DNA from 3 places in the Pantoea sp. C1E2 genome. Region 3 is predicted to be linked to each of the others. Evidence: predicted binding sites of a transcription regulator. Region 3 holds the regulator's gene; each other region holds the start of a gene.
What was found. The regulator Fur, encoded in region 3, represses iron uptake genes when iron is present. The targets are predictions, from matches to a motif close to ATAATAATGAGAACNACTATCAA.

Region 1 (10,867 bases), 400 kb from region 3:
GGCCGTGATGCAAACCCTGACGTTCCTGCCGTTCTTTATGCTCGGTGCGCTGGCATGGAAACATCAGGCGCTGAAAGCCTTGTTTGTGCGCTTCAACCCGGTGATGTGCTTTGGTGCCATTGCGGTGTTTATCGCTTACAGCCTGAATCAGCGTTACAGCAGCGGCGATGGCTGGTTGTATGAAATTGATGAGGTGATTTCAACCTTAATGGGGCTGTGTATGCTGAATGTCTGCTTTAGCTTTGGCCACAAGCTGCTGAACAGCCATTCACCGCGCATCATGTACTTAGTGAATGCCTCACTGTTTATCTACCTGGTGCACCATCCGCTGACCATTCTGTATGGCATTTACGTCACCCCGCACATTAGCAGCAACACGCTGGGCTTCTTTGTGGGTCTGCTAATGGTGTTTGGTATCGCCTTTGCTCTGTACGAAATCCATCTGCGCATTCCGCTACTGCGTTTCCTGTTCTCAGGTAAGCCACAACGTCAAACGCCGCAAAAGGCGTAAAGTGTGCACTGTCGCGGCGTGAGTTTGTGCGTCGCGACAGTGAATCAGGATAAATTGCGGCTACAGTAACCACTCCACCGGTAAGCGCCACACCAATCGCACCAGCAGTCTTTGTATCCAGGTACACTGCGGCTCATGCTTGTGTACCACTTCACCTGACTCCCCGGCATATTCGACCCAGTTTACACGCCCCCAATTGTCCAGTCGCAGTGTCCAGGCGTGATCGCGCATCCCGGCAATAAAACGCTGATGAGTTTGCTGCGCCAGGGTTTCACTCTCAATCACCAGTCCCATTTCGGTGTTAAGCACCGCAGAGCGTGGATCAAAATTGAAGGAGCCGATAAACACTTTCCGGTTGTCCACGGTAAAGGTTTTGGCATGTAAACTTGAACCTGAATTACCGGTTAAGCCTCGGTCGTGTGGCGCATCTTTAGCATTGTCCTGTGGTTTCATCTCATACAGCGCAATACCATGACGCAGCAGCTTTTTGCGCCAGCGTGCGTAGCCTGCGTGCACCACTGATACATCGTTGGCCGCCAGTGAATTGGTGAGTATCGCGATTTTTACCCCCCGCCGCTTGAGCGCCACCAGCTGGGCCACCCCGGCGCGCGTGGGCACGAAATACGCCGAGATGATATCGAACTGCTGTTGGGGCGTGCCGATCACCTCCAGCATACGCTGCGGCAGCAGGCTGGAACGTTTTGCTTTACCCAATCCCTTACGCGGATCGTCACTCAACAGACGCGATTCGGCCCACGTCATCTGCATCGATCCCTGCTCCATTTGACTGACAAAGGATGAGTGTTCCAGCCGTGCCAGATAGCGCTGAACGGCTTCACTCTGCTGCCACTCAGCCGGTAAACGCACCGCCTGATGGGCATCGCCTGAGCGATCCACCACCGCGCGTAGAGGCGATACTGCCTTGCTGTGCCAGTAGCGCTCAAAATCGTGCGCCACTTGTTGCACCACGGGTCCAATGGCTAGCACATCCAAATCGGTGAACAGCGGCTCATCACCCGTTCCGAAATATTCGTCGCCGATATTGCGCCCGCCAACCAGCGTCACCGCCTCATCCACCGTCAGGCTCTTGTTGTGCATACGTCGATTAAGGCGAGCGAAATCAGTCAGGTATCCGAGTGCGCGCAGGGTGCGAAAGGAAAAAGGATTGAATAAACGCACCGCAATATTGGGATGGCGATCGAGTTCGGCCAGCGTGTCATCCAGGCCCGGCGTATTGTTGTCATCCAGCAGCAAGCGAACTTTGACGCCCCGTTCGGCGGCATCCAGCAGTGCGCTGAACAACAAACGGCCAGACATGTCGTTGTGCCAGATGTAGTACTGCACATCAATGGTGTGTTGCGCCATGCCCATCAGCAGATAGCGCGCGGCAAAGGCGTCCAAACCATCGTTGAGGGGATGGATACCACTCATCTCGGGATGCTGCGCACAACGTGCATCAACAATCTCTCGTAACCCTTCGCCCGTTGGCGGCTGCTGAACGGATGCTGCTTCACTCATACCGAATCCCTGAATTCACTGGATCTATTATTGTTGGTCTTACCGCATCGAATGGCAATCAGAGACATCTGCTACCGCTCGCTAACGCGTCTTTAGTTTACAGTCTAGACTTAGGCGTGCGTTCTGCACCCGACGTTTACCGTGAGGAGAGGATGATGACTCAGCAATCCCCGCGCCATCACCCGCAGCTTTTCCGCAGTTTCTTCCAGGGTAGCTTCCCCTGCTCTACCGCCTGTCGCAGCGGCGGTCGTCGTATGGATATGGTGATCAGTAGCGGTCACGACATGTTACTGGAGAAAGATTACGCCGCACTGGCGCGGGAAGGGTTACACACTGCCCGGGACGGCGCACGCTGGCATCTTATCGAAGCCAGGCCAGACGAATATGACTGGCGCAGCTTTTTACCGATGATTCATGCCGCCGCGCGCCACGATATGCAGATCATCTGGGAATTAGCGCATTTTGGCTATCCGGAACATCTCGATATCTGGCGCAGCGCCTTTGTCGATCATTTTGAGCGTTTCGCACGTGCCATGGCGCAACTGATGCGTGATGAAGGCGTCGAACACCCTTTTTTCACTCCGATAAACCAAATCTCGTTCTGGTCATGGGCGGGAGCGGATGTTTCCTGGCTCGATCCCTATGCCAGCGAGCGCGGTCGCGAGCTAAAACGTCAGTTAGTGCGCGCTTCCCTGGCGGCGATGCATGCGATTCGTGAGGTGTATCCTGATGCGCGCTTTGTGCTCACCGATCCGCTGGTGCAAATCGCCACCGATCCTGACAATCCCGACAGCAAGCCCTATGCTGATGCGCAGCATCAGGCACAGTTTGAAGCCTGGGACTGGATTGCCGGGCGTGATGCGCCAGAACTGGGCGGACGTGAAGATTTCCTCGATATCCTCGGCTTAAATTACTATCCCGATAACCACTGGTTCTTTTCCGGCGACACCATCCCTGCTGAACACGCGACTTATCAACCGCTGCATCGCCTGATGCTGCAATGCTGGCAGCGCTATCAACGTCCATTACTGCTGGCAGAGACCGGTGCGGAGGGTGACGCTCGCGCATCCTGGTTACGGCATGTCACGGAAGAAGCCATATTGGCATTAGACGAAGGGGTGGCGCTGGAAGGGATTTCGCTCTATCCGGTGGTGGAATATCCGGCCTGGGCAGACGATCGGCGTTCACCCGGCGCGCTTTTTGGCCTGGGCGATCCCAATGGCAATCGTACGCTGCATGAAGCGCTGGCGTTAGAGCTGCGCAGTCAGCAAATTAAATGGCATAACCGGGAAAAGCAGAGTTAAGAGTGTTGTGTCGGATGAACTTTTGGCGGACAGGTTTGAACATCAAGCGCGGGATCGACGGGATGGCGCACATCGGTCAGCCATGTCATGGTGAACAGGAACACCACGCCGATTAAACAGGCGGAGAGCAGGCCAATTATGGCGATCAGTTTGTCATCTCGGGCTTCCATCGACATCTCCTTGCAGGCTTCCATGAACTGTTGCTGACCTTAGCTCATCCATAACGTCACCATCAGGACGAAGATTATAAGGGTAACAGAGGTCACTGCAAGTACCACAATAGCGAAGTGCGCATCATCCAGAGATTGTCGTAAAGGCTCATCGTGATCGTCAGGTGGCGCGGGTGAACTCATGTTGACTCAATAACAAAGGACTTTTATGCGCGGGATTGCCGCACTGAGTGTAATGGAATGCGTGGCAAGGTACAGAATTATTTCAGTATAAAATGACAACAGGGACGCGATGGCGTCCCTGTTAAGCGCGGATTAGAAATCGTAGCTCATGGAGACTTTCAAGGTGCGAGGATCGCCCTGCGCCAGATAGGTGCCGGTGCCATCAACGTTGGCCCAGTACTTCTCATTGGTCACGTTATCCACACCCACGCGCCAGACCAGATCGTTCTGGCTGACCTTCATGCGGTAACGCACACCCAAGTCCAGCGTGGTGTAGCTATCCAGCTTCAAGGTATTCGCGGAGTTAGCGTACTGCGAGCCCGTATGATTCAACATCGCGGTGGCGGTCAGACCATCAATCGGTTTGATGTCATACTCTGCACCCAGCACATAATTGTAACGAGGCACACCAATCGCCTGTTTGTCATCATAGGTGCCGCCGGAGGTTTTGGTCATCACTGGATCGATCCAGGTTGCACTGGCATTCAGACGCAGACCCAGAACCGGCTCACCAAAGACATTGGCTTCCAGCCCACGGTGACGCTGCTCGCCATCCATCACATAAGCACCATCGCTGTTTAACAGGCCTGATGGTTTCTTAATTTCAAACAGACCTAACGATCCACCCACGCGGCCAAAGTCGGTTTTGACACCGATTTCGTTTTGCTTAGAGTGGGCAACACCGGTCACGCTGCCGTAGTTGGTCGCGGTGTTAGGTGCCACGCTGCCTGGCTGCAAGGCTTCAGTATGGTTCGCGTAGAAGGAAACTTCTTTCCATGGTTTATAAACCACGCCATACGTTGGCATCCAGCGATCGTTGGTATAGCGAGACGCAACATCTTCCGCGCCAGTGCCGTAAGCATAATTACGCACTACCACTTTCTGATGGCGCGCACCCACGGTGAACAGCAGCGTATCGTCAAACACGCCTAACGTGTCACTCAGCAGATAACCTTGCGTACGTGTGCGAGCTGTCGTCAGCGGATCTGAGAATTTACCACCGGCGAAGGTTGCTGCCGGCTCTGCGACATCGCCGCTGTTGTAAATGTTGAACGGCGTGCCGACCAGCGACATGTTGTAGGCGTTTTTGGCATTAGTGGTTAATGCTGAATAGCCCACATTGACTTTATGACTGACGAAACCGGTGTGGAAATCACCGCGCAGACCCACCATACCGCTCATGTTGTCCTGAATGCGGTTGGAGTAGAAGCTGCTGATAGTGCCATCACCATTGGTGTCGGTAACCGTTGGCGAACCATAGTTACCGGTTTCATGGGCGTGCTGTGCACCCAGTCCGGCATAGGCCGTCCAGCTATCGGTGATATCGTATTCCGCTTTCGCCATTCCGAATTCGGATTCCATATCGCTATACACCCATTTCTGGCTGTAGTTATGCGAATTGGAGGGAACTTCTGGAATGAAGTCGCCGAATTTCACGCCCTGCAGCGCATCATGATAGGTCTTTTTCTGATAGCCCACGTCCAGTGAGGTGCGCAGACGATCGCCACGATAATCCAGGCCCAATGATGCTGCCGTGGTGCGTTTCTTTTCGCCATCGACGCCAGTCTCACCTTCGCGATGGACTGCATTGAAACGTACGCCAAACTGGTTGTTATCACCGAAACGACGACCTACATCCAGCGTTCCGCCGACCTGAGAAGAAGAGGTGTAATCCACGCCAACGCGGGTGATCGGCGTATCTTCCGCGTGCTTCGGCTCAAGGTTGATCATGCCACCAACGCCAGATGACGCCGCGCCGTTGACCAGGCTGTTAGCGCCTTTGAAAATTTCGACACGATCAATCAGGGAAGCGTCCATCACCTGACGCGGCACCACGCCTGCCAGGCCACCGTATGTCATATCATCGCCATCCAGCTCGAAGCCACGGATGCGATAAGCCTCGGCAAAGTTACCGTAGCCTTTAACATTCTGAACGCCTGCGTCATTACGCACAACGTCAGCGATGGTTTTTGCCTGCTGGTCCTGAATCATCTTCGAGGTGAAGCCGATGACGTTAAACGGCACGTCCATGGCATTCTGCTCACCCAGCATGCCGAGGCGGCCGCCGTGGGCGATTTGCCCGTCAAGGAACGCAGGGACTAAATCGTTGCCGCCGGATTTAAAATCAGCTTGTGGCGTCGCGGTCACGGTCAGCGTCTGCTGCTCGTTTTTGGCCGCGGTTGAAGACGTTGTGGTGTTGGTGGTAGCAGCCATCACTGGCAAACAACCGGCACTGACCAGAACAGCAAGCAGCGTCGGTTTCAGTCCGGGATTGAAAGGCGAAGTACGCATGGATATCCCCTGATACGAAATATATTGATAATCATTTTTATTACGGTTTGCGATTATGCGGAGTGCTAATCCGAAAGCAAGCAAAATCGCTGAACTTTCTCAACTAAGCGTGGTCTGGAGCGCTTATTTGTTAAGAAAGCGAAAACACCGGGCGCTAATTGTACTTACCACTGTAATTTCGCTGAGGAAGTGTGGGGATTTAAGGCCGGAGAAAATGAGAGTGCAGCGGCTTCGTTGATTGAAACCGCTGGTAGTCGGGGAATTTGGGCGTCGCGGCTTCACTTATTGAAACCATTGACTGTTGGGGGATTCAGGCGTCGCGCCAGCGTTTAAACACCAGCGAGGTGTTGATACCCCCGAAGGCAAAGTTGTTAGATTGAATATAATCGGTATCGATCGGGCGTGATTCGCCGATGATATAGTCCAGATCGCCGCACTCTGCTGCGGGCTGCGTCAGATTCAGTGTGGGCGCAAACCACCCTTCTCGCATCATCTCAATGCTCATCCAGGCTTCCAACGCGCCGCAGGCACCGAGCGTGTGGCCAAAGTAGCTTTTCAGCGATGAAATGGGCGTGTTATTGCCAAATATCGCTGCCGTGGCCTGACTCTCTGCGATATCGCCGCGATCGGTCGCCGTTCCATGGGCGTTGATATAACCAATCTGTTCCGGCGTGACGCCCGCCATTTTCAGTGCGCGTTCGATGCAAATCTGCATGGTTTCACGCTGCGGCTGGGTAATATGCGCCGCATCGCAGTTGGTGTGGAAACCCACCAGCTCGGCGTAAATGGTCGCGCCGCGTGCCTGGGCATGCTCCAGCGATTCGAGGATTAATGTTCCCGCGCCTTCGCCAATAACCAACCCATCGCGCTGTTGGTCAAACGGTGAAGGTGATGAATGCGGTGCATCGTTGCGTTGGCTGGTGGCAAACAGCGTATCAAACACTGCCGCTTCAGAAGGACACAACTCCTCCGCACCGCCTGCCACCATCACAGTTTGATAACCATGGCGGATCGCTTCCCACGCATAGCCAATTGCCTGACTGCCCGAAGTACAGGCGCTGGAGGTGGGGATCACCCGGCCACGCAGGCCAAAGAACAGCCCGGCGTTCACCGCTGTGGTGTGCGGCATCATCTGCACATAGGTGGTGCCGGTGATGTTATTGGTGTGCTTTTCCGTCAGCATGGTGGCGAATTCGCTGACCGGGCCAGTACTGCCGGTGGATGAACCATAGGCAATGCCGGTTTCACCGCTGGTCAACACCGGATGATCGATCAAGCCCGCCTGTTCCAGCGCCAGCTCGGTGGCGCGCGTCGCCATTAACGACACACGACCCATCGAACGAATGCGTTTGCGCGTATAGTGCGCGGGCAGTTCGAAGTTATCGACCGGGGCACCGAGCAAGGTATGCAAGCCGTCGTAAATCTGCCATTCCGGCATTTTACGCACCGCATTTTGCCCCTGTTTGATGCGCGCAGCCACCGCTGGCCAGTTTTCGCCAAAGGCGGTGACGCCTCCCATTCCGGTTACCACGACCCGCTGCATCACAGCATACCTCCATTGATTGAAATCACCTGACGTGTCACGTAGCCCGCAATATCCGACATCAGATAGCTGGCGAGTCCGGCGACTTCCTCAGCCGCTCCCATGCGCTTCATAGGAATGATCTTCAACGCTTCGTCGATCACCATCGGCTCCAGATCCGTCATACCTGTATCGATTAAGCCCGGTGCTATGCAGTTCACCGTGATTTTGCGTTTCGCTAACTCGATGGCCAGCGCTTTGGTGGCACCGATAATCCCGGCTTTTGCCGCGCTGTAGTTGACCTGGCCACGGTTGCCCATGATACCGGACACCGAGGATAAGGTGATGATACGGCCGCCTTTGCGCAGACCAATCATCGGCATCACACAGGGATGAATCACATTGTAGAAGCTGTCGAGGTTAGTGTGGATCACGCTGTCCCACTCGTCCTCGGTCAGGGCCGGAAATGCACCGTCACGGGTAATACCGGCATTGTTCACCACGCCGTAATAGGCGCCGTGCTCCGCGATGTCATTTTCAATCGCATTGCGCGTGACCTCACGTTCGGCCACGTCAAACTGCAGGATGCGCCCCATGCCACCCGCGCCACTGATGTCCGCCAGCGTCTGTTGTGCGCCCGCCGCATCACGGTGGTAATGCACCACCACGTTGAAACCGTCCTGCGCCAGACGAAGCGCGATGGCGCGGCCAATCCCTTTACTGGCGCCGGTCACTAATACGCTGCGTGTCATGGCTGCATCCCTTGTTGTAATTGATTAAGTTCCTGTTCATCCGGCTGATAGGTATTCAGCCGACCGCTGGCAAGGACCCTGTCCTGGCTGCGGATCTCGCCTTCGAAGCTGCCGAGCTTGTCGTCACGCATTAACAGATGCATCTCCACCCGCAGCGTGATGTCTGCGGCAAAGGTGGCGGCTGTGGCACGATAGCCGCGCCCGCCTAATAACATACCGGGCCGGATATCCCGATCGCCGCGCTGGCGGGCATGAAACCCAGACCAAACGCCGACGGTCTGCGCCATGATCTCGACGCCAAACCACGCGGGCAGTTCGCCCTGTGCATTGAGAAACGGAGCGAGTGCGCCATGGTGGTTGATCGTCACTTCACACACTACGCGCTCGTCGCTGACCTGAATCACGCGATCCAGCAGCAGCATCGGTGCACGGTGTGGCAGATAATCGCCCACCGGCAGAAAATCAGTCATGAGGCTTTCCTACAATCAGGCAGGTGTTATTCCCGCCAAAAGCAAAAGAGTTTGAAGCAATGATCGGACGCGCCAGCGGCTGTGGCGAGGTCAGCAGCCCACAGGCGGGCAGCGTGCTATCCAATGTGGTAGCGCTAAAATCCTGCGCCGGTAACGCCAGATTTTGTTGCACGATAAGCGCTGCCAGCGCCGCCTCGGTCGCACCTGCCGCGCCGAGCGTGTGGCCGGTCAGATGTTTGGTTGAGCTGCACGGCACGCTATCGCCAAACAGGCGATGAATCACGCCTGATTCGACCTGATCGTTGAGCGGCGTCGCGGTGCCGTGCAGATTAATGTAGCCAATATCCTGCGGCTCTAATTCGGCCTGCTTTAGCGCCATCTTCATCGCCTGCTCAGCGCCAATGCCTTCAGGATGCGGAGCCGACATATGCCAGGCATCCGAAGATTCACCCGCGCCAAGCAACGCCAGCGGCTGTGGTTCACGCGTCAGCAACAGCAGCGCCCCTGCCTCGCCAATCGAGATACCGTCACGCTCTGCGCTGAACGGCGCACACTGGCGCTCGGATAACGAATCCAGGCTGGCAAAGCCGTTAATTGGCATGCGGCTCAGCGAATCCGCGCCACCCACCAGCGCCACATCCACCAGACCAGCCTCAATCAGGCGCTGTCCGCTGATCAACGCGCGAGCGCTGGAGGAACAGGCGGTGGAAATGGTGTACGCAGGGCCATCCAGCTCAAGGTAGTGCGCCAGAAAACGCGACGGGTCGCCCAACTCCTGCATGCAGTAATCGTAACCCGGCAAGCCACCGTCGACCTGACGATCGCCCTCGTCCACGCCCGAGGTGCTGGTGCCCAGCACAACCGCGACACGTTCACGGCCAAAGCGGGCAATCGCGTCATCGACAGCCGGGCGGATCTGCGCCAGTGCCGCCAACAGCAGCTGATTATTGCGAGTGTCATGCGCGGCAAGGGCGGCGGGCACTGGCGGCAGTTCGCCCGGCACCTCGCCCAGCCAGCAGGTTTTACTTTGCTGCAACCAGCCTTCGCGCGGCTGCATACCAGGAGCCTGGCCTGACGTCAGCTGCGCGGCAATCTGCTCTAGCGAGTTGCCGAGCGCATTCACCATGCCAAACGCCGAAATGTAGATCATGAAGATGCGTCCAGATGCTGGATTTGAATTTGATAACCGAAGGCGCGCTGGTCAATGCTGATCGGTTCACGCACGGTTCCCCGTTGCAGATAGCGAATCAGCGTCACCACTTTACCGGCTGGATCGCGCAACTCACGACGATCGCCCTCGTCGACCAGCTGCCAGCCCGGCGGCAACTGCGGCTGCCATGCACTGAGCGGCCAGTGGCTCAGCATCACATCCGCCAGCACCTGGCTGGCTGGCGGCATTTCAGGCAGCGCCATCATCTGCTGAGTATGAATACCGTTTTTATCATAGGTCACGCGGAACAAGCGAATGCCCAGCGAGGACAAACCCGCCAGGCTAACTTGCTGTGAATCGGCGCTCAGCAGCACCAGCAGTGACTGGGTTTTGCCTTTGGCGTGGCCGGTCAGCAGTTGCTGCTGCTGAAACGCGGGTGAGATGCCCGGCGCAGGCAAAGTCACGCGCACGCCCGGTTTCAGCCACGCGGTGGGTCGTTCGGATGGGCTGTCATGCTTTGCACAACCGCTCAATAGCAGGCTCAGCATTAATAACAAAGCACCTGTTTTCATCGTTGCTTCCTTTTTCCAGGGGCCAGTGCCAGTGGAGCCAGCAAGAATGCACAAAAGATTCCGCTGCATAATACTGTGCCAAAACCACTGATTGCCGCCGTGCTGCTGAACACCAGCATGCCCAGCGTCAGGAGTGTGGTCATCATCGCCAGCGTAACCGCCAGCATTGAGGTGAGCGGCGTACCGCGTGGATTACTGAAGAACAGCGTGTAATTGATGCCGATACCCAGTACCAGAATCAGTGCCAGTAAGGCGAATAAGTTCAGGCTCGCGCCGATCCAGCCTAACGTCGCCAGCGCCGCTGCCAGCGACAACCAGGATGGCAAGGCGCTTCGTAAACCTGCCTGCAAACCAAGTCGTACGATGTAACTCACGGTGATCAGC
Region 2 (10,867 bases), on a different contig from region 3:
AAGCAATTCAAAGCGGTGCCGCTGACATCATCATCGCAGGCGGTCAGGAGAGCATGAGCCAATCTCCTTATCTGCTGCCGGATGCGCGTGGCGGCTGTCGTCTGGGGCACAGTCAACTGATGGACAGCGTGATCCACGACGGTCTGTGGGATGCGTTTAACGATTATCACATGGGGATTACCGCCGAGAATCTGGCCGATGAATACCACATCAGCCGTGCCGATCAGGATGCCTTTGCCTTGCAATCCCAACAGAAAGCGGTGGCGGCACAGCAACAGGGCGCCTTTCGTGCCGAAATCACGCCTGTCACGGTGGCGCAGGCTAAAGGCGAGACATTGGTGATCGGTGAGGATGAACAGCCTCGCGCGGACAGTTCAGCAGAGCGGTTGGCACGCCTGCATCCGGCGTTCAAAAAGGACGGCAGCGTGACCGCAGGCAACGCTTCCAGCCTGAATGATGGCGCGGCCGCCGTGCTGTTGATGTCAGCATCACGCGCCGTTGCTCTAGGACTGCCGGTGCTGGCGCGATTGACCGGAAGCGGCATTGCCGGCGTGGATCCGGCGGTGATGGGTATTGGCCCAGTGGCTGCAACCAACAAAGCCCTGAAACAGTCAGGTTGGGCGCTGGATGAAGTGGATTTAATCGAAGCTAATGAAGCCTTTGCCGCACAGGCTCTGGCGGTAGGCAAAGCGCTTAACTGGCAGGCGGAACGGGTCAATGTCAATGGCGGTGCCATTGCGCTCGGCCATCCGATTGGTGCCTCCGGCTGTCGCATCCTGGTGACGCTCATTCATGCCTTGCAGCAGCGTGAGCTGAAGCGCGGTCTGGCAACGCTGTGTGTTGGCGGCGGCATGGGCGTCGCCCTGGCGGTTGAACGCCCGGATTGAGGCGGACCGATTCAAATTTTTGGCAATGTCTTTACCTTCAACCCTACAAAATAATAAGGAAGCAACATGAGTGTCGTTATTGCCCTCGCTGCGCTTGGGTTGCTGATGTTAGCCGCTTATCGCGGCTATAGCGTAATTTTGTTCGCCCCGATTGCCGCGCTGTTAGCGGTGCTGTTAACCGAACCGGCTGCGGTCGCGCCGGTGTTCAGCGGTTTGTTTATGGAAAAGATGGTGGGCTTTGTGAAGCTCTACTTCCCGGTATTTCTACTGGGGGCCATCTTTGGCAAATTGATTGAGCTGTCCGGCTTCTCACGTTCAATCGTCTCGGCGGCGATTGCGCTGCTGGGGCGTCGCCATGCCATCCCGGTTATTGTGCTGGTGTGCGCACTGCTGACTTACGGCGGCGTGTCGCTGTTTGTGGTGGCGTTCGCCGTTTACCCGTTTGCCGCCGAACTGTTTCGTCAGAGCAACATCCCTAAGCGCTTGATCCCGGCCACGGTGGCGCTGGGTGCATTCTCCTTCACCATGGATGCTCTGCCCGGCACGCCACAAATCCAGAACATCATTCCTGGCAGTTTCTTCGGCACTAACGCCTGGGCCGCGCCGTGGCTGGGATTGATTGGATCGCTGTTTATTATTGTGGTGGGCTTACTGTGGCTGGATCGTCAACGTCGTCGGGCACAGGCCAACCAGGAACCTTATGGCAAAGACCTGAAGAATGAGCCAGAAACGGCGGAAGATATCCGTTTGCCGCATCCGCTGATCGCCATTCTGCCGCTGATTCTGGTCGGAGTACTCAATCTCTGCTTCACCTGGTGGATCCCGTCGTGGTACGGCGCACAGAGCAGCGTCACACTGCCGGGAAATCCCACGCCGATCCTCACCGATATTAAGAAAACCACCGCGATTTGGGCGGTACAGGCTGCGTTGCTTAGCGGCATTCTGGTGGTGCTGATCTTTGGCTGGCGCAACATTCGCGGTCGTCTGGCAGAAGGCAGCCGCACAGCGGTGGCCGGTGCCTTACTGGCGGCGATGAATACTGCATCCGAATACGGTTTTGGAGCGGTGATCGCCGCGTTGCCGGGCTTTGTGGTGTTGTCTGGCGTGCTGCAGGCGATCCCCAATCCGCTGCTCAATGAAGCAATCAGCATTACCGTGCTGGCGGGGATCACCGGTTCGGCATCGGGCGGGATGAGTATTGCGCTGGCGGCGATGGCAGAACACTTCGTGCAGGCGGCGCAGGCCACGGGTATTCCAATGGAAGTGCTGCACCGCGTGGCGGCAATGGCCAGCGGCGGGATGGACACACTGCCACACAACGGCGCGGTGATCACCTTGCTGGCGATCACAGGGTTAACGCATAAAGAAGCGTATGGTGGCATCTTCGCCATCACCATTATCAAAAGCCTGGCCGTGCTGTTTGTGATTGGGGTGTTTTACCTCACCGGCATTGTCTGAAGGAGGATGAATCGATGCAATTAGTGGGAAAAGTGGCACTGGTAACCGGATCCACCAGCGGGATCGGATTAGGTATCGCTGAGCAACTGGCACTGGCGGGCGCCACGGTGATTCTGAATGGTTTCGGTGAAGTGGAACACGCGAAAGCAGTTATCGCGGCCACCGGGGCAACAGTGGATTATCACGCGGCAGATATGTCCGATCCGCAACAAATCGCTGCGATGATTGAGTGGGCGGAAGCGAACTATGGTGCGGTAGATATTCTGGTGAACAACGCCGGTATTCAGTACACCGCGCCGGTGGAGTCATTTCCAGTGGATAAATGGGATGCGATTATTGCCATCAATCTCTCTTCGGTGTTCCACACCAGTCGCGCCGCCTTGCCCGGCATGCAGGCACGTCACTGGGGGCGCATCATTAATATCGCTTCCGTGCATGGCCTGGTAGCATCGAAAGAGAAAGCCGCCTATGTCGCCGCGAAGCATGGGGTGGTGGGGCTGACAAAAGTGATCGCGCTGGAGAACGCTCAATCACCGATCACCTGCAACGCCATCTGTCCGGGCTGGGTGCTGACGCCGCTGGTGCAACAGCAGATCGATAAACGCATTGCGGCCGGCGAGGATGCCGAAACCGCGCGCCTGGCGTTATTGTCTGAGAAACAACCTGCTCAGGCGTTTGTTACGCCAGAGCAGTTAGGTGCATTGGTGCTGTTTCTCTGCAGTGAAGGCGGTGCGCAGGTACGCGGTGCGGCCTGGAATATGGATGGCGGCTGGCTGGCGCAGTAATACGTAGTGCTGTTACTTCGCCAGCCACTGTTGGATCAGCGCCAATGCATAAGGCTCTGAACTCACGACCTGATGCTGAATGCCAAACAGTTTGCGCATTTTCACCAGTTGTTCACAGCGTTGCGCATCGGATTCAATACTGATCATGCCGCGGCAGATTTGACTGAGGTTTTTGCGATGCTGAATCAGCCAGCGGCTACGTCGCTCGCGATCGGCATCGCTTTCGTCAACGCGCATATGGTCGTAAACCATCACAAAAGGCTCGCCCTGTTCCATTAACTGTTTCATTTCCTGCGCCCATTGATCGGCATAGCCATCACTAACGGCCTGCTGGTTCAGGATCACCATGGGAAAGCGGTTCACATTGAGCACGGTAAAAGTCTCGGTGTTTTGTTGCATAACTTCTCCTTGTTTCGGTTAGAGCCAGCGTGTCAGCAGCGAGGTTAAACGGCCTTGTGGCGTGCTGCTGTCTGCCACCGCAATGCTGCAGCTCATGCCAGCGGTAAGTAATTGATCAGAAGGGAGTGCGTCGAATTCAATGCGCACGGGAATGCGTTGTGCCAGGCGGATCCAGCTGAATGTTGCCTCCACACTGGGCAAGCCTTGATTGTCCGATAACTGGTTGCTGTCACTGATGCCCCGGCCAAAGCTGGCGATATGGCCATGCAAGAGTGCCTGCTGCCCCATCAGACGGATATTGACGCGATCGCCAATTCGCATCGCCGATAATTTGGTCTCTTCGAAATAACCCGTCACCCAAAAGCTATGGGCATCCACCAGCGCAATATCCGGCGTGCCGGCTTCCACATAATCACCCGGCTGTAAACGCAAATGGGTGACGTAGCCATCCACGGGGGCACGCAGCGTGGCGCGTTGTAGATTGAGTCGGGCCAGTGCGAGTGCGGTAGCGGCCTGTTGCTGCTGTGCCTGCGCCACCAACGATGCCTCACGCGCGCGTTGCATATCTTCCGCTGCCATCAGCGAACCCATTTGCTGACGGTGCTTTTCTTCCTCGCGCTTTTGCTGCAGCGTGGCGTTGGCCTCATTCAGCTGGGCTTGCGCGTCGGCCACGGCCAGATCGAATCGCGCTGGATCGACACGGAATAATACCGTCCCTTTAGCGACCCATTGATTGTCTGCTACTGCGACTGCACTCACCGTGCCCGACACTTCCGGGGCGATGCGGATCACTTGCGCACTCACCCGGCCATCGCGCGTCCAGGGTGCCAGCACATAGGCGCGCCACAGCAGCGTGGCCAAAATGATCGCGACGGCGACCATCGCCAACGTGAACAACGCTTTTAAAGACGCTTTCCAGCTAAAAGAGAGATCAGACATAGAGAATCAGTACCGCCAGCAAGATGAAGGAAAGGGAAAATTCAACTAACGCGGGATGCCAGACCCAGCGCAATACGCCACAGCGCAACAGACAAAAGCGCACGCCAATGAAAAGTGGGAAGGTGGCACAGAGATAGATAAAAAATGGTGGCAGGTAGATGCCCGCAATCGCGACTTCACTCAGCATGGTTTGCTCCCGGATAGGTATTCCGCATCACTGCGCAGCAGAGTGGCGATCGCCCTTAAGCGTGCGGCGAGATTTGCGCTATCAGGGGATGGATGTGTTGCCAACTGACGTGCGGCACGAGCAGCATGCTTCGCCGCCAGTGATGGCTGCTGAAGGCGCTGGGCAATGCGCTGTCGGGTGAGTTTTATAAACGGCTGCTGCTCCAGTGGCACAACGCTGTCCGCCAGCGAAAACCATTCGCGTCCGAGATTCAGCGCTAACAGCCCTTGCTCAATGGCTTGCTTTTGCACCTCCGGCCGCGCACGCAATAAACCGGCCAGTTGCGCCACGCGATGCTGCTGATACTGGATCCAGCGCGGTGCAGACACCTGTTTTCCGGCGAAGAGCGCCAGCAGGCTGGTACGAATCTGTGCCTGTAGGCGTGCAGCATGACGATCCGGGTTGCGCGGCATTAGCTGGAAGGCCAGCAGCGTAAGGGCGCAACCTATCAACCAGGCCAGCGACCAGTTGAGGAACTGCGTGGCATCGTAAACCATCGGATTGGCGGCCGCCGTCAGGGTGTTGAATCCCACCAAATACGCCAGCCCGCTCAGCATGTGCTGCGGCATGCTGGTGGCGTAAATACCGGGCAACCAAAACAGGCTGAGTACCAGCAATAACAGGGGTAAACCGTTGATCAGCGGCAGCAGCATAAAGGTACAGATAAATGACAGCGGCAGCGCAAACAGCGTGCCCAGCATGAATTTACGCGCGCCCGCCACGGGGTGAGGCGAGGTGGAGAGCAGGGCAAAGTAAGGGGCCATGATTAACAGCATAATATCTCCTGCGGGCCAGCCGCTGCCGATCCACAGCGCGGAAGCCGCCAGCAGCGCTAACGCTGCCCGCAGGCCGTTACGTCGTGCGCCTGACCAGTCACGATGAAAAGCCATGGCCGGCGGGGATGGGCGTGACGGTGTTTGATGCAGGCGGGAAAGGTTGGATAGTACCTGCAGCAGGTTGCCGATTTGCGCTGCTTCCTGTGAGGGGATCGAGCCATTGTGGAGTGCAAAACGCAGGTGTAACTGCGCTTCAGCGTTTCCCGCGTGACCCTGGCTCAGTGCCTCAGCGACTTTCTGCCAGTGCGGATAGTCGCCAGTCGATGCGGTGGTGGCGATCACCAGCAGCAAATCCATTGCCTGACGAATGGCAGGGGCCTGCTGCGCCAGCGTCACCGATTCCTGACGGGCGGCGGCCAGCAGGTCATCCACGCCATACAGTTCGGCCAGCAGCTGGCGCTGTGCGTGATCGCGGTCGGGCAGGGTGAGTAACGCTGCCGTGCGTTGAGTCAGGTGCCACAGCAGTGCTTCGACCTTTACGCTCAGGCTACGGCGGCTAAACAGCGCGCTGACCAGCCCGAGCACCATCACGCCTACCGCTACCGTTGAGGCGCGCCCAACGGCGTGTTCAAACGCCAGATCGGGATATTGCATCGCGCCGAGCGTGGCCAGTCCAATGGTGTAGCCTGCCACCGCCGCACCGGAGGCACGAAAGTGACGTAACACGCTCATTGCCATCACACACATCCCCAGCCACAGGCTATCGGCAAGGGCGAACAGCCAGGGCTGTTGCGCAAACAGTGCCATGATCACCAGCGCCGCCACCATCCCGACTAGCGTGCCAATCAGACGCCATTTTCCCTTGCCCAACACGGCACCCTGTACCGGGTTCAGCACCAGTAACACGGTGCTTGCAGCCGAATAGGGCATGTCTAACTCCAGCCAATAGGCCAGCACCAGCGCCAGGTTGGCCGCCAGCAAGGCGCGCAGCACGTAAGTGGCGCGAGGCGTCGTGAGATCACAATGCCTGAGCAGCGCAAGGACTTTAGGGGCAGGAAAAAACAGGGCGCTATTCATCGGCTTCCCTTCATTGGTGAGTGAGGCGTCACTGTAAAGAAGGGGAATGATGCAGAAAAGTGAGGTTTTTAGAATTGATGCGTGCGTTTGGCGCACGCATTAAAGATGCGTAGCCGCGTGGTCAATCATCCTCGCTGCAGAGGTGTCGAATGGTTTGGCGTAGCCAGCGGTGGGCAGCATCTTGCTGAAAGCGCGGATGCCAGGCTTGCGTCAGCAGCACGGTTTCCAGTGGCACCGGCAGTTCAAACAGCCGGACGCGCAACCCGCTCGTCAATGCGCTGCGCGCCAGATGTTCAGGCAGTGGCAGCAACAGGTCGGTGTCCTGTAGCGCAAACATTGCGCTGTATGGCGTCGCGACGATCAGTGACACATGTCGTTGCAGCGCCAGCTCTCCCAGCGCACGATCGATAGGGCCATTGGCTTTGCCGCGGCGGGAAATGCTGATGTGCCCCCAGCGCGTCAATTGCTCCGGCGTGATGTCCTGCGCAAAGATAGGGTGATCTTCACGGGCCATGCCAACAAAACGGGTGGTGAACAGCGGCTGAACGCGAATTTCGGGCCCCAGCTGGCGGGCAGCGCTGATGAACAAATCGATACGCCCGCTGCGCAACGTCTCCACATCCACATCATCCTCTTCCGGAGAGAAATACAGCACGGCGCGCGGCATTTCCTGCGCCATCGCCTCCAGCAATCGACCAGAATACAACCCGACAAAGGTATCGTTGGCGCGCACGTTAAATCGACGCGTGATCTCCTGCAACTGCACATGTTCGCCTGGCGTTAGCACCTGCGTGGCCTGCTCTACCGCGCTGCGCACCTGTTCTCGCAGCGCCAGCGCACGTGGCGTCGGCACCAGTTTTCGTCCCGCCTGCACAAAAACAGGATCGCCCAGAGTGTCACGGATACGCCCCAGCGTGCGACTCATCGCCGGAGCACTGAGATTCATTCGTCGCGCTGCGGCAGCCACGCTACCTTCCTCCAGCAAGATATCCAGCGCCAGAAGCAGATTAAGATCCGGGTATTTCATCGCAGCCTCACGAAAGGGGAAAGGCGCATCCTAACGCGAACGCCAGCGGGTTAACAATCCGATTAAAAGCGTGCGTTTGCTGCACTTATCAAGTGCTTGTCACGGCATTTACCCGCCCTCAGTCACAAATGAAAATGATTCTCGTTTGAATGTATGGACCATTGTAATGAGCCACCAATCGGGAAAATGATGAAACAACTTTGGGATTTACCGCATAAAGCACCGCTCGCGGCTATGCTGCTGGCCAGTTCGGCGCTGGCAATGGCTGATGATAATACGTTGCTGGTAGAGGGCAGCGGTTCACTGGGCATCACCACCGAAGACACGCTCTCCTATACCACCGGCGAAACGCGCGCGGCGACAGGACTTTCGTTGTCACCGCAAGAGACGCCGCAATCGGTGACAGTGCTGACCCGGCAACGTATGGACGACCAACAACTCACCAGCGTGCAATCTGCGCTGGAGGCCACCACCGGCATCACTTCACGAACGCTCGACAGTGAGCGCGTTGATTTCTTCTCGCGCGGATTCAGCATCGACAGTTTCCAGTTTGACGGCGTGCCCACCAGTTTTGTCGACGGTGCCAGTTTTCTTGATACCGCGTTTTACGATCGCATTGAAGTGGTGCGGGGCGCGACGGGACTGTTAACCGGAGCCGGCAACCCAGGCGCATCGGTTAATTTGGTACGTAAGCGACCCAGCGATAGTTTCCAGGCGCAGGCCTCCGTCAGCGCCGGTTCATGGGATAACTATCGTGGCATGATGGATGTCTCTACACCGCTCACGGACGATGGTCGGGTCCGCGCGCGCGTGGTGGGCAGTTATCAGGATCGCCACAGCTGGCTGGATCGCTATCAGCAAAAAAAGCAGGCCTTATATGCAGTGATTGAGGCCGATCTCACCGATAACACCACGCTGAGCGTGGGTTACGACGCGCAGATCATCAAACCCACTGGCACCACCTGGGGCGGTGTACCGCGTTGGTATAGTGATGGATTAGAAACCAAGTGGTCGCGCTCGGTCAATTCGGCAGCCGACTGGAGCCACTGGAATAACACCTTGCGCACCGCCTTTGCCAGCCTGGATCAGCATTTCGAAAACGGCTGGTCGCTCAAAACTAACCTGACGCAGCAACGCACCCACTCGGATGCAAAGCTGTTCTCCAGCCTGGGTTATCCCGATCGCAGCAGTGGTGAAGGGGTGATTCCCATTGCGTTGGCCAGCAACGCTACCTCGCGACAGAACAGTCTGGACATGCAAGCCAGCGGCCCTTTTTCCTTGCTGGGACGTCAGCATGAAGTGGTGATAGGGATGATGGCTTCAAAACGTGTTACCGACGAGAACAGCAGCGGCTTTGTCTATCCTTCCGCTGCTATGGGCAGTTTGTATCAGTGGAACGGTGATTACCCGGAGCCGGACTTTAGCCAGGCTAACTGGACCCGCACGCACACCGAAATCACTCAGCGCGGGCTATACAGTGCGCTCCGATTCTCATTGACCGATCCGGTGAAACTGATTGTCGGTGCGCGCGTCAGCCAATACAAAATTAACCAGAGCGACGGCAGCACGGATTTTAATGATGAGAAGAAAGGGGCGATCACACCTTATGTTGGCGTGGTTTACGCACTCAATCCGACCTATTCCCTCTACACCAGCTATACCACCATCTTTAATCCCCAAACCTATCGCGACAGTGACAACCACGTGTTGAAACCTACGCGCGGTAACAATCGTGAAGTTGGTATAAAAGGGCGTTATCTTGACGGAAGTTTAAATGCTTCGTTGTCGCTGTTCGATACGCATCTCGACAACGTTGCCACGCTCGATAGCGGCGCGCTGCTGCCAGACGGCAGTCAGGCCTATAAAGCGGTCAACGGCACCACCTCCAAAGGGATTGAGGTTGATGTGCAGGGCGAGATATTACCCGGCTGGAATATGTCGCTCGGGCTGGCAAATTATGCGGCGTCAGAAAGCGATGGCTCGCGCCTGAACCCGCAGTTGCCGCGCACCACGGCGCGATTGTTCAGCACCTGGCAGCTACCGGGGCGTTTTTATCCTGTGACCGTCGGCGCTGGCGTCAACTGGCAAAGCAGCAGCTGGCTGTCCGCCACCAGCCCTTCAGGCAGCACGCGCGCAACGCAAAAATCCTATGCGCTGGCGGCTCTGATGGCACGCTATTCGCTGACGCCGCAGGCGGATGTGGCGGTAAACATTAATAATCTGTTTGATCAACGCTATACGGTGATGAACGGCTTCTACAATCAGGTGCTGTATGGCGAACCACGCAATGTCACGCTGACGGTGAATTATCGTTTTTAGTGGGCAAGGTAAATGCTAGGGAAAGCTAAGCATTAATCAGTATTTGGCTCATGGAGATGATTACTGCGCATTTTACATTGTGGTAATTTAAGCCATCAAAACCACAATAAGCCTGCGACGTAATCACTTCATGACCACACATCACAACCTTGCCGTAATGCACTGGGGCACTTATCGCGTTTCCACTACTGACGGCGCGTTAACCGCGATTGAGCCGGTTGAATGGGATCGCAATCCGTCCAAAATCGGTCAGTCACTGGTGGGTGGGGTGGATGGCCCGAGCCGCATCCGCCGTCCTGCCGTACGTCTCGGTTACCTGCAACACGGACGCGATGCGCGTCAGGGACGTGGCAAAGAACCTTTTGTGGAAGTGAGCTGGGAAACAGCCATCGCGCTGGTGGCGGATGAGCTGACGCGCGTGAAACAGACGCACGGCAATCAGGCGTTTTATGCGGGATCGTATGGCTGGTCGAGCGCCGGGCGTTTTCACCACGCGCAAAGTCAGTTGCATCGATTTTTTAATCAGCTAGGTGGCTATACCGACAGCACCAACACTTACAGCCTGGCGGCGGCTGAGCGTTTGTTACCGCATATCATTGGTGAGCTGGATGTGATGCAGAAGCAGCACACGCACTGGTCTTCACTGGCAGAACACTGCGAACTCTTCATCGCATTGGGTGGTTTGCCACTGCGAAATTCGCAGGTCAACGGCGGGGCAGCCAATGATCATGCGCTGCAGCATTGGCTGGCTGAAATGCAGAAAAATGGAACCGAGTTTATCAATGTCAGCCCGGTAAAAAACGATCTCTCTGGCGTCACTAATCACCGCTGGTTGTCACTGAAACCCGGTAGCGATACCGCGTTGTTATTGGCGCTCAGTCAGGTACTGGTTGCTGAATCCCTGTATGACGCTCACTTTGTCGCGACCCATACCGTGGGCTTCGAGCAGTATCGTGATTATCTGCAGGGCGAGA
Region 3 (10,867 bases):
TGACTATCTGACCAAGCCGTTTGGCATTGGCGAGCTGCTGGCCCGCGTGCGCGTGGCGTTGCGTCGCCATCAAAGCAACCAGCCTGAACCGATAGTGAAATTTGGTGAAGTGAGTGTCGATCTGGCCGCGCGCCGCGTGCTGCGTAACGAACAGGAAATTCATCTGACGCCCACCGAGTTTCGCCTGCTGAGTTTGTTGCTGAACAATGCCGGAAAAGTGCTGACGCAGCGTCAGTTACTCAATCAGGTCTGGGGGCCGAATGCGGTGGAGCACAGCCACTATCTGCGCATTTATATGGGACATCTGCGCCAGAAGCTGGAAACCAATCCCACGCAGCCGAGCCATCTGCTGACCGAAACCGGTATCGGCTATCGGTTTATGCCATAAAAAAACGACCCATGTTGTTACGTGGGTCGTTCTATGAAACCGCGTGAAAAGGCGCACATAGCGCGCCTCAACGTTTAATTACGCGTTTTTCAGCACTTCGCTGACAATCTCTACCGCTTCTTTCTCGATCTGCTGGCGATGCTCAGCGCCGAGGAAGCTTTCACAATAGATTTTGTAGGCGTCTTCGGTGCCTGACGGACGTGCAGCAAACCAGCCGTTCTCCGTCATCACTTTCAGACCGCCGATTGACGCGCCGTTGCCTGGTGCCGCGGTCAGACGTGCAGTAATCGGATCGCCCGCCAGTGTGTCAGCACTCACCATTTCTGGTGACAGCTTAGACAGTGCAGCTTTTTGCGCAGAGGTCGCCGGCGCCTGCAGACGGTTATAGCTTGGCGCACCAAAGCGTTCAGCCAGTTCGTCATAGTGCTGCTGCGGATTCTTGCCGGTAACGGCGGTGATTTCCGCTGCCAACAGACACAGGATGATACCGTCTTTATCGGTTGACCAGGCTGAGCCATCGAAGCGCAGGAAGGAAGCACCCGCGCTCTCTTCGCCGCCAAAACCGAAGCTGCCGTCAAACAGGCCATCAACGAACCATTTGAAGCCAACTGGAACTTCAACCAGCTTGCGGCCGATATCATTCACTACGCGGTCAATCATCGCGCTGGAGACCAGCGTTTTACCCACGGCCACATCTTTGCCCCACTGCGGGCGATGCTGGAACAGGTAATTGATGGCAACGGCCAGATAATGGTTCGGGTTCATCAGGCCAGCAGGCGTGACGATGCCGTGACGGTCGTAATCCGGATCGTTACCGAACGCCAGATCGAACTTATCTTTGTACGCCAGCAGACCGGCCATCGCACACTCAGAAGAACAGTCCATACGCACCACGCCATCTTTATCCAGATGCATGAAGCGGAAAGTCTGATCGACAGCATCATTAACGATGGTCAGATCCAGCTTGTAATGCTCAGCGATGCGCTGCCAGTAAGCGATACCGGAACCACCTAGCGGATCAACGCCGATTTTCAGGCCCGCTTTCTGGATTGCCGGGAAGTCGATGACTTCAGCCAGACCTTCCACATACGGTTGAATCAGATCCTGCTCAACGATATGGCCGCTCGCCCAGGCCTGATCAAGCGGCAGACGTTTCACGTCGTTCAACTCGCCTTTGATCAGCTGGTTGGCGCGGTCTTCCACCACTTTGGTGACGTTGGTATCAGCCGGGCCACCGTTTGGTGGGTTGTACTTGATGCCACCGTCTTCTGGCGGGTTATGCGAAGGCGTGATAACGATGCCATCCGCCTGCGCACCACCACGTTTGTTGTGTTCCAGAATGGCATTGGAGATCGCTGGCGTTGGCGTGTAGCCATTATCCTGCTGCACGATCACATCCACACCGTTCGCTGCCAGCACTTCCAGTACTGACAAGATCGCCGGCTCAGACAATGCGTGAGTATCTTTACCCACGTAGCACGGACCGGTGATGCCATTCTTTTTGCGCTCTTCTGCGATGGCTTGCGCAATCGCCAGAATGTGCACTTCATTGAAGCTTTGACGTCCCGCGCTGCCGCGGTGGCCAGAAGTGCCAAATTTCACCGCATGGTCCGGGTTCGCCGCATCGGGCTTCAGGACATAATACTGCGAGGTTAATTGTGCAACGTTAATCAAATCGCTCTGCTGGGCAGGCTGCCCGGCACGGGGGTGATTGGCCATTGGCGCTTCTCCCTGACGCTTCAGTTTAAATGGTGCCGCGAACTTTCTCTGTCAGTTCCTGTGGGAACTGCATAGCCAGCATGATGTGTTCCACCATGCTGCATTTGCGGCCTGTATTGGTATTGGTGATCACCCAGTACGGCGTGCCGGGAACGTGCTTCGGCTTAGTATGGGTGCCATTTTGCAGCAGCGTGTGCTCGTCACCCGCGAAGTAAACACGAGTGCGGCCCTGCAACGAGGCAGTGGCTTCAGCAAATGCAGCTGGATCAAGACGATAGAGCGTTGACAGTACCAGCATAAAGCGATTAACCGCCTTATTCTGCTCGGCATACTCATCGGAAAGCAGCAGTTCACGCACGGCACGTACGCGATCCTGAGGACGCGCTTCGTTACGCGCTGGCTGTGCTTCTTTAGCAGCCGTCGTAGCGACAGGTGCCACAGGTGCCACAGGTGCACTCTGGCCCGCGGTAAACTTCAGCATGCGGCGCAAAATATCCGATGCGCTTTCACCAATGTGTTGCGTGTGGCTGGCAATATAACGGTAGAGTTCTTCGTCAACTTCAATCGTTTTCATCTTATTCCGTACAATTCTGGCAAATGACAGAACCACGCATTATTGCAACGGCCTTAGCAAAATCGAGCAGTGCAAAACGTGAGCGGGCTCTAACATAAGGATTATAAAGTTAAATCCGTGGCAGCCGATAGCGCTGGCGTCGTTTCAGGGCAAAAGTCGGAATATGCCCTAATGCCTGGCCGGCTGGCTCCTGGACAGGTGAATCCATGATACCCTAAGCCAAGGTCACAACCGTAAGAACTTTAGCCATGATTTTGAACGCCCGTCTGCAAACTGAACAATCTACCCCTGAAGCTCCCCCTATTCTGTTAATTCATGGCCTTTTTGGCAGCCTGGATAACCTTGGCGTGTTGGCGCGCGGCGTACGAGATGCTCGCCCCACGTTGCAAGTGGACGTGCGCAACCATGGTTTATCTGAGCGCAGTGAGGTGATGAATTATCATGCTATGGCACAAGATATCGTGGAGACGCTGGATGCACATCAGATAGAACGTGCCGGCGTGATAGGCCACTCGATGGGCGGTAAGATCGCCATGGCACTGAGTGCGGTGGCACCGGAACGTATCGAGAAGATGGTGCTGATTGATATCGCCCCCGTGGATTATCAAACTCGTCGTCACGATGAGATCTTTGCCGGCATTCGTGCGGTCACTGCTGCAGGCGTGGCGCGTCGCAGTGAAGCGGCGGAAGTGATGCGTCAACATGTCGCTGAAGAGGGGGTGATTCAGTTTATTCTCAAGTCTTTCGTGGACGGCGAATGGCGCTTTAATGTGCCGGTGCTGTGGGACCACTACACCACCATTTCTGGCTGGGAAGAGGTTCCGGTCTGGCCACATCCCGCATTGTTTATTCGCGGTGGCGACTCCCCTTACCTCGACAATCAGCACCGCGATGCACTGTTGCGCCAGTTCCCGCAGGCGCATGCGCACGTCATCAGCGGTGCCGGTCATTGGGTGCACGCTGAAAAACCTGATGCAGTATTGCGCGCAGTTCGCCGCTTTTTTAACCTGTAAAAGCAAAAGCTTGCCGTTTACGGTTTAGGGTTGGCGTCACAGAGTGCGCTGAAGTATGATGTCGCGCTAAAAATTTGCCGCGGATGATTTTTTCACCGCGGTCGGGCCGATAATGTATAAATCGCGCAGCGCCTTTCCGCCGTTCGCGCCCACTCAGTTTCACAAATCATGGCAAAAGAACAGACAGACCGTACCACGCTTGATCTTTTTGCAGACGAGCGGCGTCCCGGTCGCCCTAAAACCAGCCTGCTGACACGTGACGAACAGTTGCGTATCAACAAACGTAACCAGCTCAAGCGCGATAAAGTGCGGGGGCTGCGTCGTGTCGAGCTGAAAATGTCCAGCGAGGCGGTTGACGCCTTGAATACGCTGGCCGAGCAACAAAACATCAGCCGCAGCGAATTGATTGAACAAATGCTGCTGGCACAACTCAAACTGTCTTAGCGCGCTGACCGCACGCAGGAACACAAAGTTCAGGCTTTACTCGTTCCGCCCTTTTCAACGGTCTGCTATCATTCGCTAACATGTGCAGTCAATTGACTTACTCTCACAATCAGGCTTTAAGAGGTTACTTAACCCATGGCAATCGTAGGCATTTTCTTCGGCAGCGATACCGGCAACACTGAAAACATTGCAAAAATGATCCAGAAACAACTGGGTAAAGATGTCGCCGAAGTGCATGACATTGCTAAGAGCACCAAAGAAGATCTCGCAGCGTTCGACATCCTGCTGCTGGGCATTCCTACCTGGTATTACGGCGAAGCACAGTGTGACTGGGATGACTTCTTCCCTACTCTGGAAGAGATCGACTTCAACGGCAAACTGGTGGCACTGTTTGGCTGTGGCGACCAGGAAGATTATGCAGAGTACTTCTGTGATGCGATGGGCACGATTCGCGACATCATTGAGCCAAACGGCGCGGTGATTGTCGGACACTGGCCTACCGAGGGCTATCACTTTGAAGCCTCAAAAGGTCTGGCAGACGACAAACACTTCCTCGGCCTGGCGATTGACGAAGATCGTCAACCTGAGCTGACCAATGAACGTGTTGACGCCTGGGTGAAGCAGATTTTTGATGAACTGCAGTTAAAAGAGATCATCGAAGCCTGATGCCTCGCCGCCCCAATGTGAGCGCTGGCTCACATTGGGGCAAAGGAATTTCCTATAAAAATAATAGTCAGGGTTTTTTAACTTTTCCCCGCAAATCTGTAGAATACCCGCAATGGTCATCCGCTTATTCCTCTGATTGTTGACTGAGGCTGAGTGAAATGGAAATCCAAACCACACTGTTACGCGCTAACGTAGCGATATTTATCCTTACGAATTTTGTTGATTTGCGCGACACCCTGGTTTTCATTTCACTGCTTGAGTTCTATAATGAGACGCAAATGAGAATACGCGTGACCTAAACATTCAAGGCCCCTGCGCCGTAAGTGACATGCAAAGTAACAGGACAATATCCGAATGACTGACAACAACTCCGCATTGAAGAAGGCTGGCCTGAAAGTCACTCTGCCAAGATTGAAAATTTTGGAAGTGCTTCAGGGACCTGGCCCCGAGTCCCATCACGTCAGTGCGGAAGATTTGTATAAGCGCCTGATCGATATGGGCGAAGAGATTGGCCTGGCAACGGTATATCGCGTTCTTAACCAATTTGATGACGCGGGTATCGTCACCCGTCATAACTTCGAAGGCGGAAAATCCGTATTCGAACTGACTCAGCAACATCATCATGACCACTTGATCTGCCTGGATTGTGGCAAAGTGATCGAATTTAGCGATGAATCAATCGAAACGCGTCAGCGTGAGATTGCTACTCGCCATGGCATCAAACTCAGCAACCACAGCCTGTACTTGTACGGTCACTGTGCACTGGGAGACTGCCGCGAAGACGATACGCTCCACGATAAGTAATTGAGTGTGCTATGCAATATAAAAAAACCGGTGCTTGTCACCGGTTTTTTTATGCCTGTTATCAAGCGATAAAGGTTTCGTGCAGATAACGCCAGCGGGGAATGGTAGTGCTGCAATCCAGTACAGCCAGAGAAATGCGCGTTTGATTGGTGCCGTTCAACATTTGTAACTCACGATATTGAATCGTCACTTCATCACTCTGTTGCGAAATGATGACATGCTCGCTGGTGGCAATGCGCATTCCTTCCCGCTGACCGTGCAGTTTGCGAAACAGCACTTCTGTCTCATTCAGATCCAGCTGCTTACCCAGCGGGGTGACCATTTTGAAATCCGGGTGAAAGTATGACAAAAGCAGTTCCATGCTGTCATCACTGCCTTCTGCCTGGTTAAAAACACGTTCAATAAGCTGATGTAATACCACCACGCTATGCTTAGCTTCCAGGGCGAGACTTGTCATTTTTTTTCCTTTGATAACCCGCAGAGCTCTGTTGAGAGCGCATAGCCTACCTGAAATACAATTTTTCACACTCGCAAATGGGTTAATTTTGCTAAAGTCAGAATTGTCGCAAAATGAGACAATAAGCACACTTTACCGCCTTCAGCATAATTGATTGCCCAGGGCGGATTACAGGCAATAAAAAAGGGCGATTGCTCGCCCTTTCATGATCATATTGTGCTATCGACGAATGACATTACTCGCCAATTTTCGCGAAGGTATCGCGTAGCCCCACCGTACGGTTAAACACCGGCTTACCGGGCTGCGAATAAACGCTATCGGCACAGAAGTAGCCTTCGCGTTCAAATTGATACGCAGCCGTTACCGCTGCATCTCGCAGACCAGACTCGACGAAGCCCTGTTTGATTTCCAGCGAATTTGGGTTGATGGTGGTCAGGAAATCCTCAGCCGCGGCCGGATTTGGCACGCTGAACAGGCGATCGTAAAGACGGAACTCCGCAGGCAGCGCGTGAATGGCAGAAACCCAATGGATAACCCCTTTCACTTTGCGGCCGTCTGCCGGATCTTTACTCAGCGTGTCCACATCACAGGTGGCGTAGATGCAGGTGATATTACCCTCTTCATCTTTCGCTATGCGCTCCGCGCGAATCACGTAAGCATTACGCAGACGCACTTCTTTACCCAGCACCAGGCGCTTGTACTGCTTGTTGGCTTCTTCACGGAAGTCAGCACGATCAATCCACACTTCGCGGCTGAAAGGTACTTCACGCGTGCCCATCTCCGGTTTATTCGGATGATTAGGCATGGTCAGCGTTTCTTCATGACCGGCTGGCAGGTTTTCGATCACCACTTTCAGCGGATCAAGCACGGCCATCGCACGCGGGGCGTTTTCATTGAGATCGTCACGAATACAGGATTCCAGCGACGCCATCTCAACGATGTTGTCCTGCTTGGTCACGCCGATACGGCGGCAGAACTCACGAATGGAAGCCGCGCTGTAACCACGACGACGCAGACCGGAAACGGTCAGCATGCGCGGATCGTCCCAGCCTTCCACCACTTTCTCGGTGACCAGCTGCGTCAGCTTACGCTTCGACATCACCGCGTATTCCAGATTCAGACGCGAGAATTCGTACTGACGCGGATGCTGAGGAATGGTGATATTATCCAGCACCCAGTCGTACAGACGACGGTTGTCCTGGAACTCCAGCGTACACAGTGAGTGCGTAATGCCTTCGATCGCATCCGAAATGCAATGTGTAAAGTCGTACATCGGGTAGATGCACCACTTGTTACCGGTCTGATGGTGATCGGCAAACTTAATGCGGTACAGCACCGGATCACGCATCACGATGAAGCTGGATGCCATGTCGATTTTGGCACGCAGACAGGCTTTACCTTCTTCAAAACCGCCATCACGCATTTTCTGGAACAGCGCTAAGTTCTCTTCCACGCTGCGATCGCGGTACGGGCTGTTTTTGCCAGGCGCAGTCAGAGTGCCGCGATATTCACGGATCTCTTCCGCCGACAACTCATCAACGTAAGCCAGACCTTTATTGATCAGCTCAACGGCGTAATTAAACAGTTGGTCGAAGTAGTCTGAGGAGTAACGAATGTTGCCGCTCCACTCAAAGCCCAGCCATTGCACGTCACGCTTGATGGATTCAACGAACTCCAGGTCTTCTTTCACCGGGTTAGTGTCGTCAAAACGCAGGTTGCACTGTCCTTGATAATCTTGGGCGATACCAAAGTTCAGGCAGATAGATTTCGCATGGCCAATATGCAGGTAACCATTGGGCTCAGGCGGGAAACGGGTATGCACACTGCTGTGCTTACCGCTCGCCAAGTCTTCGTCGATGATCTGACGAATAAAGTTCGTTGGGCGGGCTTCAGCCTCACTCATCTCAAAATCCTCAAAACAATAGCGGGTGATTTGTACCACGAAGTAACGGAGTATGATCCACAAAGCGCAGGAGGGAAACAACCGTTTGTTGGTCGTTTTAAAACAAAAAAGGCAGGAATTGCTTCCTGCCTTCTGACTAAATCACAAGGACTTAGTTTTTCACTTCATACAGCGGTGTCACACCTGCAACCACCGAACCGCTTGCCAGCAGATTCAGTCCGGCGAAATCATCGCTGTTGCTGACGACCACCGGGCTAATCATTGAGCGCGCGTTGGCGTTGAGGAAGTCCAGATCCATCTCCAGAATCGGTTGACCGGCGGTGACGGTTGCACCCTCTTCCACCAGACGTGTGAAACCTTTACCTTCCAGCGCGACCGTGTCCAGACCCATGTGCACCACGATCTCGACGCCGTTGGCCGCTTCCAGACAGAACGCATGGTTGGTGTTGAAGATTTTCACCACGGTACCGGCAATTGGTGCCACCACCGTTTTGTCGGTTGGCTTGATTGCCAGGCCATCACCCACGGCTTTGCTGGCGAAGGCTTCATCCGGCACGGCATCCAGTGAGACGATCTCACCGGTCACCGGTGCCACCAGCGTAGCGATGACTGCTTTTTCGGTGTTCAGCACGGCTTGTGGTTTTGCCGCGACAGGTGCAGCAGCGGCTGCAGGAGCGGAAGCCGCCGCAACCGGGCCTTTGCTCAATACCGTTTTCATCGCGGTGGCGATACTTTCAGCCTGCGTACCGACAATCACCTGTACGCTTTGCTTGTTCAGTCGAATCACACCGGATGCGCCTAAACGTTTCGCCACGCCTTCATTCACCTGAGCAGAGTCTTTGACGTTCAGACGCAGACGGGTAATACAGGCATCGATGTTGGTCAGGTTGTCTGAACCGCCGATGGCTGCAATGTAACGACGTGCCAGTGATTCTGTCTGGCTTTCACCGTTACCGCTATGGTCGACGTTGACGTCGTAGCCGTCAGTTTCATCGCCTGCAGACAATTCACGACCCGGCGTCATCAGATTGAATTTCTGAATAGTGAAACGGAACACCACATAGTAGATGGCGAAGAACACCAGGCCTTGTGGGATCAACATCCACCAATTCACTGCCAGCGGGTTACGCGTTGACAGCACCATATCCACCAGCCCGGCACTGAAGCCGAAGCCGGCAATCCAGTGCATGCTCGCGGCGATAAATACGGAGATACCCGTCAATACCGCATGGATCACATACAGCACTGGCGCTACGAACATGAAGGAGAATTCCAGCGGTTCAGTGATACCAGTGAAGAAGGCCGCGAACGCAGCAGCCAGCATGATACCACCGACTTTAGCGCGGTTTTCTGGGCGTGCGCAGTGGAAGATAGCCAATGCTGCACCCGGCAAGCCAAACATCATGATCGGGAAGAAGCCCGCCTGATAGCGACCGGTGATGCCCGGGATACCCGTGCCATTAGCGATAGATTGTGCACCGCCGAGGAACTTAGGAATATCGTTAATGCCTGCCACGTCAAACCAGAACACGGAGTTCAGTGCGTGATGCAGACCGACCGGAATCAGTAAACGGTTAAAGAAGGCGTACACGCCTGCGCCCACTGAGCCCATTTTCTGAATGTGCTCACCGAAGTTCACCAGGCCGCCGAAGATGATCGGCCAGATGTACATCAGGATGAACGCCACGACGATCATCAGGAAGGAGACGAGGATCGGCACCAAACGTCGGCCACTGAAGAACGACAGCGCTTTGGGCAGCTCAACATGGCTAAAGCGGTTGTACACTTCAGCGGAGAGAATACCGACCAGAATACCCACGAACTGGTTATTGATCTTGCCGAAGGCAGCAGGCACCTGATCGACCGGGATCTTCTGAATCATAGATACGGCGGCTGGCGAACAGAGTGTCGTCACCACCAGGAAGCCGACGAAGCCGGTTAACGCGGCCGCACCATCTTTATCTTTCGACATACCGTAAGCCACACCAATGGCAAACAGCACGGACATATTTTCGATAATGGCAGAACCCGACTTGATCAACAGTGCTGCCAGCGCATTACCTGCACCCCAGCTATCTGGATCAATCCAATACCCTACCCCCATCAAGATTGCCGCTGCCGGCAGTGTCGCTACCGGCACCATAAGCGCGCGGCCGACCTTTTGCAGATATCCTAAAATACTCACCTTTTTCTCCCCCTATGAGACTGGCGTTTTGCCGTAGCGCGGGTTGATTTTATTATCCCTACGCTCGGTACCTTGATGACATCTTTCACCACGAGGCGCAGTGTAAAGATAAATTAATTCGCCTCGCAAATTAAAACCACAGTAACTGTGACTTTAATCACCATAATGGACGTTTATTCCTGCGAAATGCTAGCCACCACCACAAACTTATTTTATGATGAAAAATATCAAGTCGCACTTTTCCCTGCTGGTTACGCTTAAACGGATTACGCTTAATGGCAGCAACCTAAACCAGCATCGGCGACAACATTTTCCTAATCTTAATTGAGGTGAAGACATGAGACTGATCCCTTTGGCCACACCGACCCAGGTGGGTAAATGGGCTGCACGCCACATTGTTAACCGCATTAACGCGTTTAAGCCTAGCGCAGAACGTCCCTTCGTGCTGGGCTTGCCCACCGGCGGTACGCCGCTGGAAGCTTACAAGCACCTGATTGACATGCACAAAGCGGGCCAGGTTAGTTTTAAGCACGTGGTGACCTTCAATATGGACGAATACGTCGGCCTGCCAAAAGAGCATCCTGAAAGCTACCATAGCTTCATGTATCGTAACTTTTTCGATCACGTTGATATCCAACCAGAAAATATCAATCTTCTGAATGGCAATGCACCAGATATTGACGCAGAATGTCGCCAATACGAAGAGAAGATGCG

Region 1: a site for Fur is predicted at 6,042-6,064, ahead of ACXI0A_RS09280 (TonB-dependent siderophore receptor). Genes of this name have one in related genera too.
Region 2: a site for Fur is predicted at 7,703-7,725, ahead of ACXI0A_RS25570 (TonB-dependent siderophore receptor). Genes of this name have one in related genera too.

What each region holds. Positions count from the first base shown of each region.
Region 1 is NZ_JBSZHT010000002.1:1,897,590-1,908,456, reverse strand. It holds gene mdoC (glucans biosynthesis protein MdoC) at 1-511, shown strand, start outside; gene ACXI0A_RS09300 (phospholipase D-like domain-containing protein) at 572-2,029, opposite strand; gene ACXI0A_RS09295 (glycoside hydrolase family protein) at 2,185-3,333, shown strand; gene ACXI0A_RS09290 (hypothetical protein) at 3,330-3,503, opposite strand; gene ACXI0A_RS09285 (hypothetical protein) at 3,543-3,686, opposite strand; gene ACXI0A_RS09280 (TonB-dependent siderophore receptor) at 3,819-6,017, opposite strand; gene ACXI0A_RS09275 (beta-ketoacyl-ACP synthase) at 6,328-7,560, opposite strand; gene ACXI0A_RS09270 (3-ketoacyl-ACP reductase FabG2) at 7,560-8,291, opposite strand; gene ACXI0A_RS09265 (ApeP family dehydratase) at 8,288-8,761, opposite strand; gene ACXI0A_RS09260 (beta-ketoacyl-ACP synthase) at 8,754-9,911, opposite strand; gene ACXI0A_RS09255 (DUF3261 domain-containing protein) at 9,908-10,483, opposite strand; gene ACXI0A_RS09250 (MMPL family transporter) at 10,480-10,867, opposite strand, start outside.
Region 2 is NZ_JBSZHT010000004.1:867,400-878,266, forward strand. It holds gene ACXI0A_RS25530 (acetyl-CoA C-acyltransferase) at 1-887, shown strand, start outside; gene ACXI0A_RS25535 (GntP family permease) at 954-2,345, shown strand; gene ACXI0A_RS25540 (3-hydroxybutyrate dehydrogenase) at 2,360-3,130, shown strand; gene ACXI0A_RS25545 (hypothetical protein) at 3,143-3,529, opposite strand; gene ACXI0A_RS25550 (efflux RND transporter periplasmic adaptor subunit) at 3,548-4,468, opposite strand; gene ACXI0A_RS25555 (DUF1656 domain-containing protein) at 4,461-4,655, opposite strand; gene ACXI0A_RS25560 (FUSC family protein) at 4,649-6,547, opposite strand; gene ACXI0A_RS25565 (LysR substrate-binding domain-containing protein) at 6,669-7,574, opposite strand; gene ACXI0A_RS25570 (TonB-dependent siderophore receptor) at 7,761-9,893, shown strand; gene ACXI0A_RS25575 (molybdopterin-dependent oxidoreductase) at 10,024-10,867, shown strand, end outside.
Region 3 is NZ_JBSZHT010000002.1:1,497,306-1,508,172, reverse strand. It holds gene kdpE (two-component system response regulator KdpE) at 1-388, shown strand, start outside; gene pgm (phosphoglucomutase (alpha-D-glucose-1,6-bisphosphate-dependent)) at 467-2,107, opposite strand; gene seqA (replication initiation negative regulator SeqA) at 2,133-2,681, opposite strand; gene ybfF (esterase) at 2,930-3,694, shown strand; gene ybfE (LexA regulated protein) at 3,863-4,138, shown strand; gene fldA (flavodoxin FldA) at 4,274-4,804, shown strand; gene fur (ferric iron uptake transcriptional regulator) at 5,159-5,608, shown strand; gene ACXI0A_RS07295 (hypothetical protein) at 5,670-6,065, opposite strand; gene glnS (glutamine--tRNA ligase) at 6,301-7,968, opposite strand; gene nagE (N-acetylglucosamine-specific PTS transporter subunit IIBC) at 8,120-10,147, opposite strand; gene nagB (glucosamine-6-phosphate deaminase) at 10,491-10,867, shown strand, end outside.